Regions from separate parts of the Streptomyces sp. NPDC006332 genome, predicted to be linked through region 2. Evidence: riboswitches for the same ligand, from Rfam matches in the RefSeq annotation. Region 2 holds a riboswitch; the other holds the start of a gene.
What was found. Region 2 has a riboswitch for cyclic di-AMP ahead of ABZ027_RS20910 (C40 family peptidase). Riboswitches for the same ligand answer to the same signal wherever they lie in the genome.
Positions count from the first base shown of each region.

Region 1: linked by a shared signal. The riboswitch ahead of ABZ027_RS15465 (NlpC/P60 family protein) and the one ahead of ABZ027_RS20910 (C40 family peptidase) in region 2 are both predicted to bind cyclic di-AMP.

Region 1 is NZ_JBEXRA010000014.1:94,140-99,908, forward strand. It holds gene pcrA (DNA helicase PcrA) at 1-1,225, opposite strand, end outside; cyclic di-AMP (ydaO/yuaA leader) riboswitch at 1,632-1,800, shown strand; gene ABZ027_RS15465 (NlpC/P60 family protein) at 1,808-2,989, shown strand; gene ABZ027_RS15470 (tellurite resistance/C4-dicarboxylate transporter family protein) at 3,129-4,187, shown strand; gene ABZ027_RS15475 (hypothetical protein) at 4,165-4,518, opposite strand; gene ABZ027_RS15480 (C40 family peptidase) at 4,971-5,769, shown strand, end outside.
Region 2 is NZ_JBEXRA010000022.1:41,427-47,195, reverse strand. It holds gene ABZ027_RS20920 (ATP-dependent Clp protease proteolytic subunit) at 19-654, shown strand; gene ABZ027_RS20915 (hypothetical protein) at 661-966, shown strand; cyclic di-AMP (ydaO/yuaA leader) riboswitch at 1,314-1,523, shown strand; gene ABZ027_RS20910 (C40 family peptidase) at 1,528-2,001, shown strand; gene ABZ027_RS20905 (ATP-binding protein) at 2,071-2,529, opposite strand; gene ABZ027_RS20900 (helix-turn-helix transcriptional regulator) at 2,743-3,603, shown strand; gene ABZ027_RS20895 (DUF397 domain-containing protein) at 3,613-3,840, shown strand; gene ABZ027_RS20890 (8-amino-7-oxononanoate synthase) at 3,891-5,018, opposite strand; gene bioB (biotin synthase BioB) at 5,232-5,769, shown strand, end outside.

The DNA.
Region 1 (5,769 bases), on a different contig from region 2:
CCTCGTCGTGCTCGGTGTCGGCGACATAGCCGGTGATGCGCGCGCCGGCGCCCGCGTTGGTCCACAGGTTCTTGGGACGGCGGGACTCGTTGCGCTCGATGACCGCGTTGGCGGCGGTGAGGATCGTCTGCGTGGAGCGGTAGTTCTGCTCCAGCAGGATCGTCGTCGCGTCCGGGTAGTCCTCCTCGAACTGGAGGATGTTGCGGATGGTGGCGCCGCGGAACGCGTAGATCGACTGGTCGGCGTCACCCACCACGCACAGTTCGGCGGGCTGGAGGTCGTACTCGCTGGGCGGTACGTCCACCGGGTGCTCGGAGGTGCCGACGAGCTCCCGGACCAGGGAGTACTGGGCGTGGTTGGTGTCCTGGTACTCGTCGACGAGGACGTGCCGGAAGCGGCGGCGGTAGTGCTCGGCGACGTCCGGGAAGGCGCGCAGCAGGTTGACCGTCGTCATGATCAGGTCGTCGAAGTCGAGGGCGTTCGCCTCCCGCAGCCGCGACTGGTACATCGCGTAGGCCTGGGCGAGGGTCTTCTCGAAACCGTCGGCGGCCTGGGCGGCGAAGTCCTCCTCGTCGATCAGCTCGTTCTTCAGGTTCGAGATCTTGGCGCTGAAGGACTTCGGCGGGTAGCGCTTGGGGTCGAGGTCCAGGTCACGGCAGACCAGGGCCATCAGACGCTTGGAGTCGGCGGCGTCGTAGATCGAGAACGAGGACGTGAAGCCCAGCTTCTTCGACTCCCGGCGCAGGATGCGGACGCACGCGCTGTGGAAGGTCATCACCCACATCGCGTTCGCGCGCGGGCCGACGAGCTGCTCGACGCGCTCCTTCATCTCGCCGGCGGCCTTGTTGGTGAAGGTGATCGCGAGGATCTGGCCCGGATGCACGTTCCGCTCGCCGAGCAGGTACGCGATGCGGTGCGTGAGCACACGGGTCTTGCCCGAGCCGGCGCCGGCCACGATGAGCAGCGGGGTACCGGAGTGCACGACGGCCTCGCGCTGGTTCTCGTTCAGCCCCTCCAGGAGCGCGGCCGGGTCCACCGCCGGGCGCGGGGCGCCGTCGCGGTAGTGGGTGTCCCGGTCCGGCGGCACGTCGAACTTCCCGCCGAAGAGATCGTCCGGGACGGGCTCCGGTACGTGGTCGTCCTCGGGCGGCGGCGGGGGGCCCTCCTCGTGCCCGCGAGGGGCCTGGAGGTTCGCCAGGAAGCTGTCATCAAAGAGGCTGCTCATCGCACTCCGAGTCTAGGACCCCCCACTGACAGCCCGCCGCCACCCCGAGAACATCGCGGGAATCCAGCGGCGGGCACGGACGCCGAGGATCTTCCCCGCGGGCCACACCGCCCACCCCGCGGGACCCGCCCACCCTGCGGGTCCGCACCGTCACGGTCCGCGACCGATCAGGCAGAGAGGGCGAGAAATGCGCAAAAGTCACCACAGATCTTTCAGATCATCCAGAACGCGCAGATCACTGCAGATCACTACAGATCTCTCCGAATCCACCACAAACGGCGACGTCCTGACTGAAGGTCACGAAAATGTATCGGGCATATCGAACATCAACCTTCACAGCGGCCACACGAGTTGGCTACCGTGCCGGACAGGCCGTACGACCCCCACCGGCGAACCTCGCCGGGCCGCGCGGCCTCCGCCGAATCCGCAGCGCCGCCGCGCGACCGGAACCGGGGACCCACCGAACTTGGGGTGAATCGGCCCGACTCCCAGTGGGACAAGGCCGTAGGGCAACCCTTCCGCAGCTCCCGCCCGAACCCGACAGCTAACTCGGTAGGCGGAACGTGGAAGGAGTCGCCTCCCTTGGCGTCGCACCGCAAGTCGCGTCCCCCGAGTACGCGCGTAGCAGGCATACGGACCCCCGCCCTCGCCACGGCGGCCCTCACCTCCGTCGCCCTGCTGTCCCAGTCGGCGCAGGCCGCGCCCGTAGACGACAAACCCAGCCTCGAAGAGGTCGAACAGAAGGTCGACGACCTGTACCGCCAGGCGGAGTCGGCGACCGACAACTACAACGCGGCCAAGGAGAAGACGGGCAAGCAGCGCAAACGCGTCGACACCCTCCTCGAAGACGTCGCCCAGCGCACCCAGAAGCTCAACGAGGCGCGGGAGGAGCTGGGTTCCTTCGCCGCCGCCCAGTACCGCACCGGCGCCTCCGCACCCGACACCGCGACCTTCCTGCTCGCGGACTCCCCGCAGGACTACTTCGACCAGACCCAGCTGATGGGCCGGCTGACCAGTCGCGAGAAGGGCGCGGTCGACGACTACGTCACCGAGCAGTCCGCGACGATGAAGAAGCGCCGGGAGGCCACGGAGAGCCTTCAGGAGCTCACCCAGTCGCAAGGCGACCTGAAGACGGCCAAGTCGACCGTCCAGAAGAAGCTCGCCGACGCCCGCACCCTGCTGTCGCAGCTGACCGCCGAGGAGAAGGCGCGGCTCGCCGCGATCGAGGAGAGGAAACAGCAGGAGGCGGAGCGCAAGGCCGCCGAGCTGGCACAACAGCAGGCCGCTGCGGAGCAGAAGGCCCGGGAGGCGGCGGCCCAGCAGCAGGACAGCGGCTCCTCGACGGGTTCCTCGTCCGCGTCCCCGTCCGCCCCGTCGTCCGAGGCCGCGCCCGACGCCACGTACGCCACCAAGGCCGAGAAGGCGCTCGCCTTCGCCCGCGCCCAGATCGGCAAGCCGTACGTCTGGGGCGCCACCGGCCCCGGCTCCTACGACTGCTCCGGCCTCACCCAGGCCGCCTGGAAGGCCGCCGGGGTCACCCTCCCGCGCACCACCTACGACCAGGTGAACGCGGGCACCACGGTCTCCCTCTCCGCCGCCCAACCCGGTGACCTGGTGTTCTTCTACGACGACATCAGCCACGTCGGCATGTACATCGGCAACGGCATGATGATCCACGCCCCGAAGCCGGGCGCGTACGTCCGCGAGGAGTCGATCTACTACGACGGCGAGTCGGCGATCCACAGCGTGGTACGACCGGCCTGACCGCCCCCACCAGGAGCCACCCTCGGACTGGGCCACCCCGACGCGGGGTGGCCCTCCGTGTGCTGCGCCCGCGCGTTTTCCCCACGCCCGCGTGCGCGCCCCGCTCGCGACGGGCGTCGCGCTTCCTAGCATCGGCCCCATGGCCGGCCCCTCCCCCAGCGCCTCCTCCAGCCCCTCACCCGCCTCCCCCTCCCCTCGCTTCACCCGCTCCCCTCGTGCCCTCCTCCGCGCCTGGTGGACGCGGCGCTCCCCGGCGGCTGGAGCCGCCGTCATGGCGACCGGCATCCTGTCGGTCGGACTGCACCTGGCGGGTCACGAGGCGCTCTCCCGGATCACCCTGGCCCTGGCCTGCGTCGGCTGGCTGGGGCTGGCCGCGCACTTCGTCGTGGGGCTGCTGCGGGAGCGGACCGGCTGGGTGGCCGAGGCCGGGACGCCGGGCGCACTGACCTCGGTCGCCGCCACCACCGTGCTGGGCACCCGGTTCTCGGACCTCGGCCGGCAGCTCCTCGCCGAGGCGCTGCTGGCGCTGGCGGCGCTGCTGTGGCCGATGCTGCTCGTCCTCGTCGTACGGCACTGGCGGCGGCGGATGCCCGGGGCGGTGTTGCTGAGCTGCGTGGCCACGCAGGGGCTCGCGGTGCTCGGCGCGACGCTCGCCGCGGCCGAGACGGCGGCCTGGCTCGCGCACACCGCGCTCGTGCTGTTCTGGCTGGGGCTGGTCGTGTACGGCCTCGCCCTCGCCCACTTCGACCTGCGGCAGGTGATCGAGGGGCGGGGCGACCAGTGGGTCGCGGGCGGGGCGCTGGCCATCTCGGCGCTCGCCGGGGCGAAGCTGCTGGCCGCCGACAGTGCCCGGCTGAACCTGTGGAACGACGACGACAGCGGTGTCCTACGCGCGGTGACGGTCGCCCTGCTGGTGCTCGACCTGGCCTGGTACGCCGTGCTGCTCGTGGCGGAGGTGGGGTGGCCGCGGCCGCGCTACGACGTGCGGCGCTGGGCGACCGTGTTCCCGATGGGTATGACCGCGGCGGCGGCGCTGTCCGTCGCCGACGCCTCCGCCGCCGACGTTCCATCGTTCGAGACGCCCGGAGAGGTGCTGCTGTGGATCACGGTCGCGGTCTGGGCCGTCGTCGCGGCGGGCGCGGTGCGGTCGGCCTACGCCGCCGACCGCCCGGCGATCACGTCCACAGCACCGCGATGAAGATGTTCGCCGTGGTCAGCGCGCCCACCAGGCCGAACATGCTCCTGTCCACCCGCTCGTCGTCCCGCTTCACATAGACGAGCCCGAGGATCACGATCAGCAGGGCCAGCTTCACGCCTATCTTGATGTTGTTGACGTGCTGGTCGTCGGCCTGGTTGAGGCCGACCAGGATGGCGCCGGTGACCAGCATCGTCAGGGCGCCGTGCAGCATCGCCGGGACGAAGCGGGCGGTGCCCTGGCCCATCGCCTTCATCTGGGTGAGGAAGCCGCCGAGCAGCGAGGCGATGCCGATGATGTGCAGGCCGACGAAGAGATGGATGAGTACGTCCATGAGGCCGGAGCCTAATCAGGGGTGCGGGAGGCACCTGACACCGGCCCTCCCCACCGCACCGGATCTCGCGGGTACGCGGCCCATAGCACCTGGCGACTCCCCCGGGCCGCTGATTTCCCCACCTCGGTCATCGCTCTGCGTGAAGTGGACGGCGTCCATCCCGCATCACGCTCACATACGGTCACCAGACGGTCCGCTCGCGGCACTTCCGTACATCCCGTCACCGTCCCGTCACGATCAGGTTTAGCGTCCACCTCCAGGTGACCGGCTCCCCACCGCCGCCCGGGCCAGGGGCGGCAGTCGGCCACCACCGCCGAGAAGGTCCGGCGGCGGTCCGCTTCCCCTGTGCGGGGTGCCGCCGGACGCGTAGATCCGCCCCCGGGCGGCCGTACGTCCGCTCCGCTTGGCGTTCGTACGGATGAGGCGGTCGTACGAAAGGACGTGCAGTCCAGTTGGCAGCGCACCGCAAGCCCCGGCAGCGTTCGGTCGGCGGCACCACCGCCCGCACGGCGGCGACGATCGCCCTCGCGGGCGCGGCGACGGCGACAGGTTTCGACGGGACCGGACACGCCGAGCCGCAGCTGACACCCGCGCAGGTCAAGGCGAAGGTGGACAGGCTGTACCAGGAGGCGGAGGTCGCGACGGAGAAGTACAACGGCGCCAAGGAGAAGGCGGACAGCGCGGAGCAGCACCTCTCGACGCTGCGGGACGAGGCGGCACGCCGGACGGAGAAGCTGAACTCGGCGCGGGAGTCGCTGGGTTCGGTGGCCAGGGCGCAGTACCGTGACGGCGGCCTGGATCCCGCGCTGCAGCTCGCGCTGTCCGGCGATCCCGACCAGTACCTGGACGGCGCCGAGTTCGTCGAGCGGGCCGGCAGCCGACAGGCCACGTCCGTCGCCACCGTCCGCGGACAGCTGCGGGAGATCGAGCGGTTACGTGGGGCCGCGCACATCGAGCTGACCTCGCTGAAGTCCCGGCAGGCGGAGCTGAAGCGGCACAAGGACACGGTCAACGGGAAGCTGGCCGCGGCCCGACGGCTGCTGTCCACTCTGCCCACCGCGGAACGGGCCCGGTACGGGGAGGGCGGCGACGCGACCCGCGCGGCACGGTCCGCCGTCGCCACACGGGAACGCCTGGCGGCGACCGGGACGGCCACCTCCGAGGCACCCAACTCCCGTGCCGCGGCCGCCGTCTCCTTCGCCTACTCCAAGCTGGGCAGCCCCTACGTCTGGGGCGCGACGGGCCCATCCG
Region 2 (5,769 bases):
GCCGAAGGAGGGGTTCCGATGACCCGACCGTCCGCCCGCCATGTCCTGCCCGAGTTCACCGAACGCACCAGCTCCGGGTACCGGACGATGGATCCGTACTCGAAGCTCCTGGAGGGGCGGATCGTCTTCCTGGGGACGCCGATCGACGACATCTCGGCGAACGACGTGATGGCCCAGTTGATGTACCTCGAACACCAGGACCCGGACCGGGACATCTCGCTGTACATCAACTCCCCCGGCGGCTCGTTCACCGCGATGTCGGCGATCTACGACACGCTCCAGTACGTCACGTGCGACGTGGAGACGTTCTGCCTGGGCCAGGCCGGCTCGTCGGCCGCGGTGCTGCTCGCCGCGGGCACGCCGGGCAAGCGCTCCGCGCTGCCGGGCGCGCGGATGGTGATCCACCAGCCCGCGATCATCGAGCCGGTCCAGGGGCAGGCCAGCGATCTGGCCATCCAGGCGGACGAGTTGACGCGGGTACGCAGCCGCATGGAGGAGCTGCTCGTCCGGCACACCGGGCGGACCCCTGAGCAGGTGCACGCGGACATCGAGCGGGACAAGATCCTCACCGCCCAGGAAGCCGTGGAGTACGGGCTGGTGGACCGGCTCGTCCCGAGCCGCAAGGCCTCGCGTCCCGCACCCGACGCGTGGTGAGCCGCGATGCTGCCCGATCTGCCTCCGCTGCCCGCCCTCACCCGCGCCGAGGGTGAGGTGATCGACCGTTACCTCGACGTGGTCGACCTGCTCGGCCGGATCAATCCGGCGCAGCACGGGGACACGTACCGAGGACTGCGTGCCGCGCAGGCACTGGTCGGCAAGGCGGCCGCGCTGCGGGACGCGCTGGAGCTGATGCACCGTCGGGGCGAGACCGAACTGCACGCCGACACGCTGGCGCGTGCGTTGCGCGTGCTGGACGGGGAGCGCCGCACGGCACGCGTCACCGTGCCGCCGTGCTCCGACAGTTGACGCTCCCCCAGCCGGTCCGGACGCGCCGACCCACCGCCGAGCGTCCGGACCGGAGCCGAAACGGACCAAACGGGGTACCGCTGTTCGGACTAGACACGGCTGCATTTATCGGCCCGATCAGATTGCGCAACGCGCGTAGTCAGAGGACGAAATGGGACGTTCCGCTGCTGGTCCGGGGCCCCTTGGGCCCCTCGACACCTCATCGAACAGGAGGGTGTCCACCCGAACGGGTGAGTGGTGAGTAACAACACAAACCCCCGGTTCCATTGGGTTTTTCGGACATCCGTGAGTCAAGATCCCTGACTGACGACAAGACCCCGCCACAGCGGCGGGGCGATCCGGGCGGGCGCCGAGTCCTGCCGCCGCGCGGATGACCGGTCGACAGGAGTGGATCGGCAGGAGTGGAGGACCCAAGCACGACGGGTCGCCGGAACGGTTGTCTCCGTACAGGAGGCGCCGGTTCGAGCAGCCCTTGGGGTGAAGCCGCGTCAGCGGCCGGGCAACTTTGTCAGCCCGAATCCGACAGGTCATCCTTCACAGGCGGCTGACGAAGGGTTGCGCATGACTGCGCTCAATCGTGTCCCGTCGCTCATGGTCCGGGCCGGTACGGCCTCGGCCTTCGCCATCGCCGCCGTCGGCGGTTCGATCGTGGTCCCGGGTGTCACCTCCGACGCCGCGGCAGCCACCCCGGCGACGAAGGCACTACAGGTCGCGGCCTCCAAGAAGGGCTCCCCGTACAAGTACGGGGCGACCGGGCCGAAGAGGTTCGACTGCTCCGGGCTGACGATGTACTCGTTCAAGAAGGCCGGCAAGAAACTGCCCCGCACGGCCGCCCAGCAGTACAACAAGACGCGCCACATCTCCTCCAAGAGCCGCAAGGCGGGAGACCTGGTCTTCTTCCACTCGGGCTCGAACGTGTACCACGTCGGCATCTACGCCGGGAAGGGCAAGCTCTGGCACTCCCCGAAGACCGGGGACGTCGTCCGGCTGCAGAAGATCTGGACGAAGAGCGTCTGGTACGGCCGGGTCAAGTGACCTCCCGCGCGGGGCGACGGTGAGCTGACCCGCCGTCGCCCCGCGCGTCCGTCCCGCGACAGGGGTCCGCTACGGCTCCTGTTGCCCCGCCGCCGATACCGGCGCGGCCGGAACGGACCACGGCAGTTCGATGGAGACCGTCTTGCCGCCCTCTCGGGTGGGTCTGACTCTCAGTTTGCCGCCGCACTCGGCGGCCAGCCACCGGATGATCACCATGCCCCGGCCGTTGTCCTGCTGGACGGCGGCCGGCAGTCGTTTGGGGAATCGCGGGTGGCTGTCGGTGACACCGATGCGCAGGTGTTCGTCTCGGTCGAGCTCGATGTCCACCGTGAAGGTGGGTGACTGTCCGAAGGTGTGCTGTACGGCGTTGGTGGTGAGTTCGGAGACGATCAGCCGGATGGTGTCGGCGATGTCGGTGTCCGTCGCCAGTCCCCACTCCGCCAGGGTGGTGAGCACATAGGTGCGGGCCGCGGAGACCGAGGCGGGAACGCTCGGCAGAGTGACGGATGCTTCCAGATGGTCTGCCATGGCGACGTCGTCCCTTTCCCACGGGCCCGCAGTCCGACACGGAGCGGATGGTTCGAGTACGGTCCCGGACTGGTGCTTCGTCGCCAGACTGCCATTACCGCGGCGGTCACGGGAGGCGATCGACCAAGTAATGCATATATCTGTCGCTCGAAGCGGTGAACTCTAGGGCGACAGAGCATATTTGGGTGCCTCGGTCGGAGTAAGGAGTAACCCATGCAGCACGGTCCTGCGGTGCGCCGCCGGAAACTGGGGGCGGAACTGCGTTCCCTGCGCAGCGGTACCGGACTCACGAGTGGTGAGGCGGCCCGGTTGGTGGGCTGGCACCAGTCGAAGGTGAGCCGCATCGAGACCGGCGCCAGTGGGGTGAAACCGGCCGACGTGCGGTTACTGCTGGACGCCTACGGGGTGCGGGACGCCCAACTACGGGAGTTACTACTGGTGTTGGCCGGGTCCGACGAGAGCGCCGGGCGGCACCACTGGTGGCACGCGTACCGAGGAGTGCTGCCACCCACCTACCGGGACTTCATCAGCCTGGAGTCGCAGGCGAGCGAGATGCGCACCCTGGAGACCTCGGTGGTGCCGGGTCTGTTGCAGACGGCGCAGTACGCCCGGGCGGTGACCAGGGCGGCGGTCGACGGGCTGGACGAGGAGCGGGTGGACGCCCTGGTGGAGGTGCGGTTGGCCAGGCAGGACGTGCTGCGATCGCAACCGCCGCTGGCGCTGGACGCCGTACTGGACGAGGCGGTGCTGCGGCGCGAGGTCGGCGGCCCCGAGGTGATGAAGCGGCAGCTGGAGCGCCTTCTTGAGGCGGCGCGACTGCCCCAAGTGCGGTTGCAGGTACTTCCGTTCGCGGCCGGAGCACACATCGGCGTCACCGGGCCTTTCGTTATCTTCTCATTTTCGAGCACATCTGATCTGGATGTGGTTGTTCTCGACCACTTGACGAGTAGCCTCTATCTCGAGCGGAAAGAAGACCTTCAGGCCTACACCGAGGCCTTCAACGCCCTTCAGTTCCACGCCCTTTCGCCCGAGGACTCGTTGGATTACATCGCCGCGATAGGTGACGGCGCGTAAGGAGGCACCATGACCGCACTGCCTCGGCACGTACCTTCCAGTACCGATCTGCCCGACGTCCGGTGGCTGCGCAGCAGTTACAGCACCGGAGCGAACAACTGCGTCGAGACTGCCCGGCCGAAGACCGGCCGCTGGGCCGGTCTGCTCGCCGTACGCGACTCCAAGGACCCTGCCGGACCCGCGCTGCTCTTCTCCCCCGAGAGCTGGGCGGGATTCACGGCCGCGATCCAGTCCTGATCAGACCGCCCCGTCCATCGGGGCGCGGCGCACGGCCGTGTCACGCCGACTCATGGTCGTGTCTCGCCGATCACCCGTACAGCGCGTTCGATCTGCCCCGCGGAGAGGTCCGCGCGGGCGGTCAGTCTCAGCCGTGAGATGCCGTCGGGCACGGAGGGAGGTCGGAAGCAGCCCACGGCAAGCCCGGCGGTACGGCAGTCGGCCGCCCAGCCGACCGCCGTCTCCGGGGACGGCGCGCGCACCGAGACCACCGCGGCGTCCGGGCGTACCGCCCGCAGCCCCGCGGCCGTCAGGCGTGCGTGGAGTTCACCCGCGACCTCGCGTGCCCGCGCCGCCCGGTGCGGCTCTCGGCGCAGCAGCCGCAGCGCCGCCAGGGCCGCGCCGGTCGCCGCGGGGGCGAGGCCGGTGTCGAAGATGAACGTCCGGGCCGCGTTGACCAGGTGGTCGATCACCCGCGCGGGGCCGAGCACGGCGCCGCCCTGGCTGCCGAGCGACTTGGACAGCGTGACCGTCACGACGACGTCGTCGGCGCCCGCGAGACCGGCCGCCTGCGGGGCGCCGCGGCCGCCGTCGCCCAGGACGCCGAGTCCGTGGGCGTCGTCGACCACCAGCCCCGCGCCGCGCTCCCGGCACGCCGCGGCCAGGGCGGCCAGCGGGGCCGCGTCGCCGTCCACCGAGAAGACCGTGTCGGACACCACCACCGCGGGACCCTCGTGCGTGCTCAGGGCCTTGGCCACGGCGTCCGGGTCCGCGTGCCCGACGACCTGGGTGGCACCCCGGGCCAGCCGGCAACCGTCGATCAGCGAGGCGTGGTTGCCCGCGTCGGAGACGATCAGCGAGCCGTGCGGGGCCAGCGCGGTGACCGCGGCCAGGTTCGCGGCGTAGCCCGAGGAGAAGACGAGGGCCGCCTCGAAGCCGCAGTGGTCGGCCAGCTCGCGTTCCAGTTCGGCGTGGAGCGCGGTGGTCCCGGTGACCAGCCGGGAGCCGGTCGCGCCGCCGCCCCAGGTGCGGGCGGCCCGGGCCGCGCCCTCGGTGACCTCCGGATGACGGGCCAGGCCCAGGTAGTCGTTGCTCGCGAGGTCCAGGAGGGGCGAGTCGGCGGGGCGGGGCCGCAGCGTCCGTACGAGCCCGGCGCGGCGGCGCCGGCCCGCCTCCTCGTCGATCCAGCCGAACGCCATCGGTCCTCCAGGGCTTTTGGCTTGTGTAGGCAGCGCGGTGCGGTGCCGGGCAGTGCGGTGCAGGCCGGCGCGCAGACAGTATTTGTAGGCAGTGAACAGACACTAGCGGGACAACCGGGCACCCCGTATGTGGCGATACCCACACCTCCAAGCGCCTCTGTTGTGCGAACTCTCCTTGGCCCCGGACGGCTCCTTAGGACAGGATCGGCTTTCATGGACCTGCTGAACACGCTGGTGGAAAAGGGGCTGCGGCGCGAGGTGCCGAGCCGCGAGGAGGCACTCGCCGTCCTCGCCACTTCCGACGACGACCTGCTCGATGTGGTGGCCGCGGCCGGCAAGGTACGCCGGCACTGGTTCGGCCGACGGGTGAAACTGAACTACCTCGTCAACCTCAAGTCGGGCCTGTGCCCGGAGGACTGCTCCTACTGTTCCCAGCGGCTCGGCTCCACCGCCGGCATCCTCAAGTACACCTGGCTCAAGCCTGATCAGGCCTCCGAGGCGGCGGCGGCCGGGTTGGCGGGAGGCGCCAAACGGGTGTGTCTGGTGGCGTCCGGGCGCGGGCCCACCGACCGGGACGTGGAGCGGGTCGCGGGCACGATCAGGACCATCAAGGAACAGAACGAGGGCGTCGAGGTGTGCGCCTGCCTCGGGCTGCTCTCCGACGGTCAGGCGGAGCGGCTGCGCGAGGCGGGCGCCGACGCCTACAACCACAACCTGAACACCTCCGAGGCGACGTACGGGGACATCACGA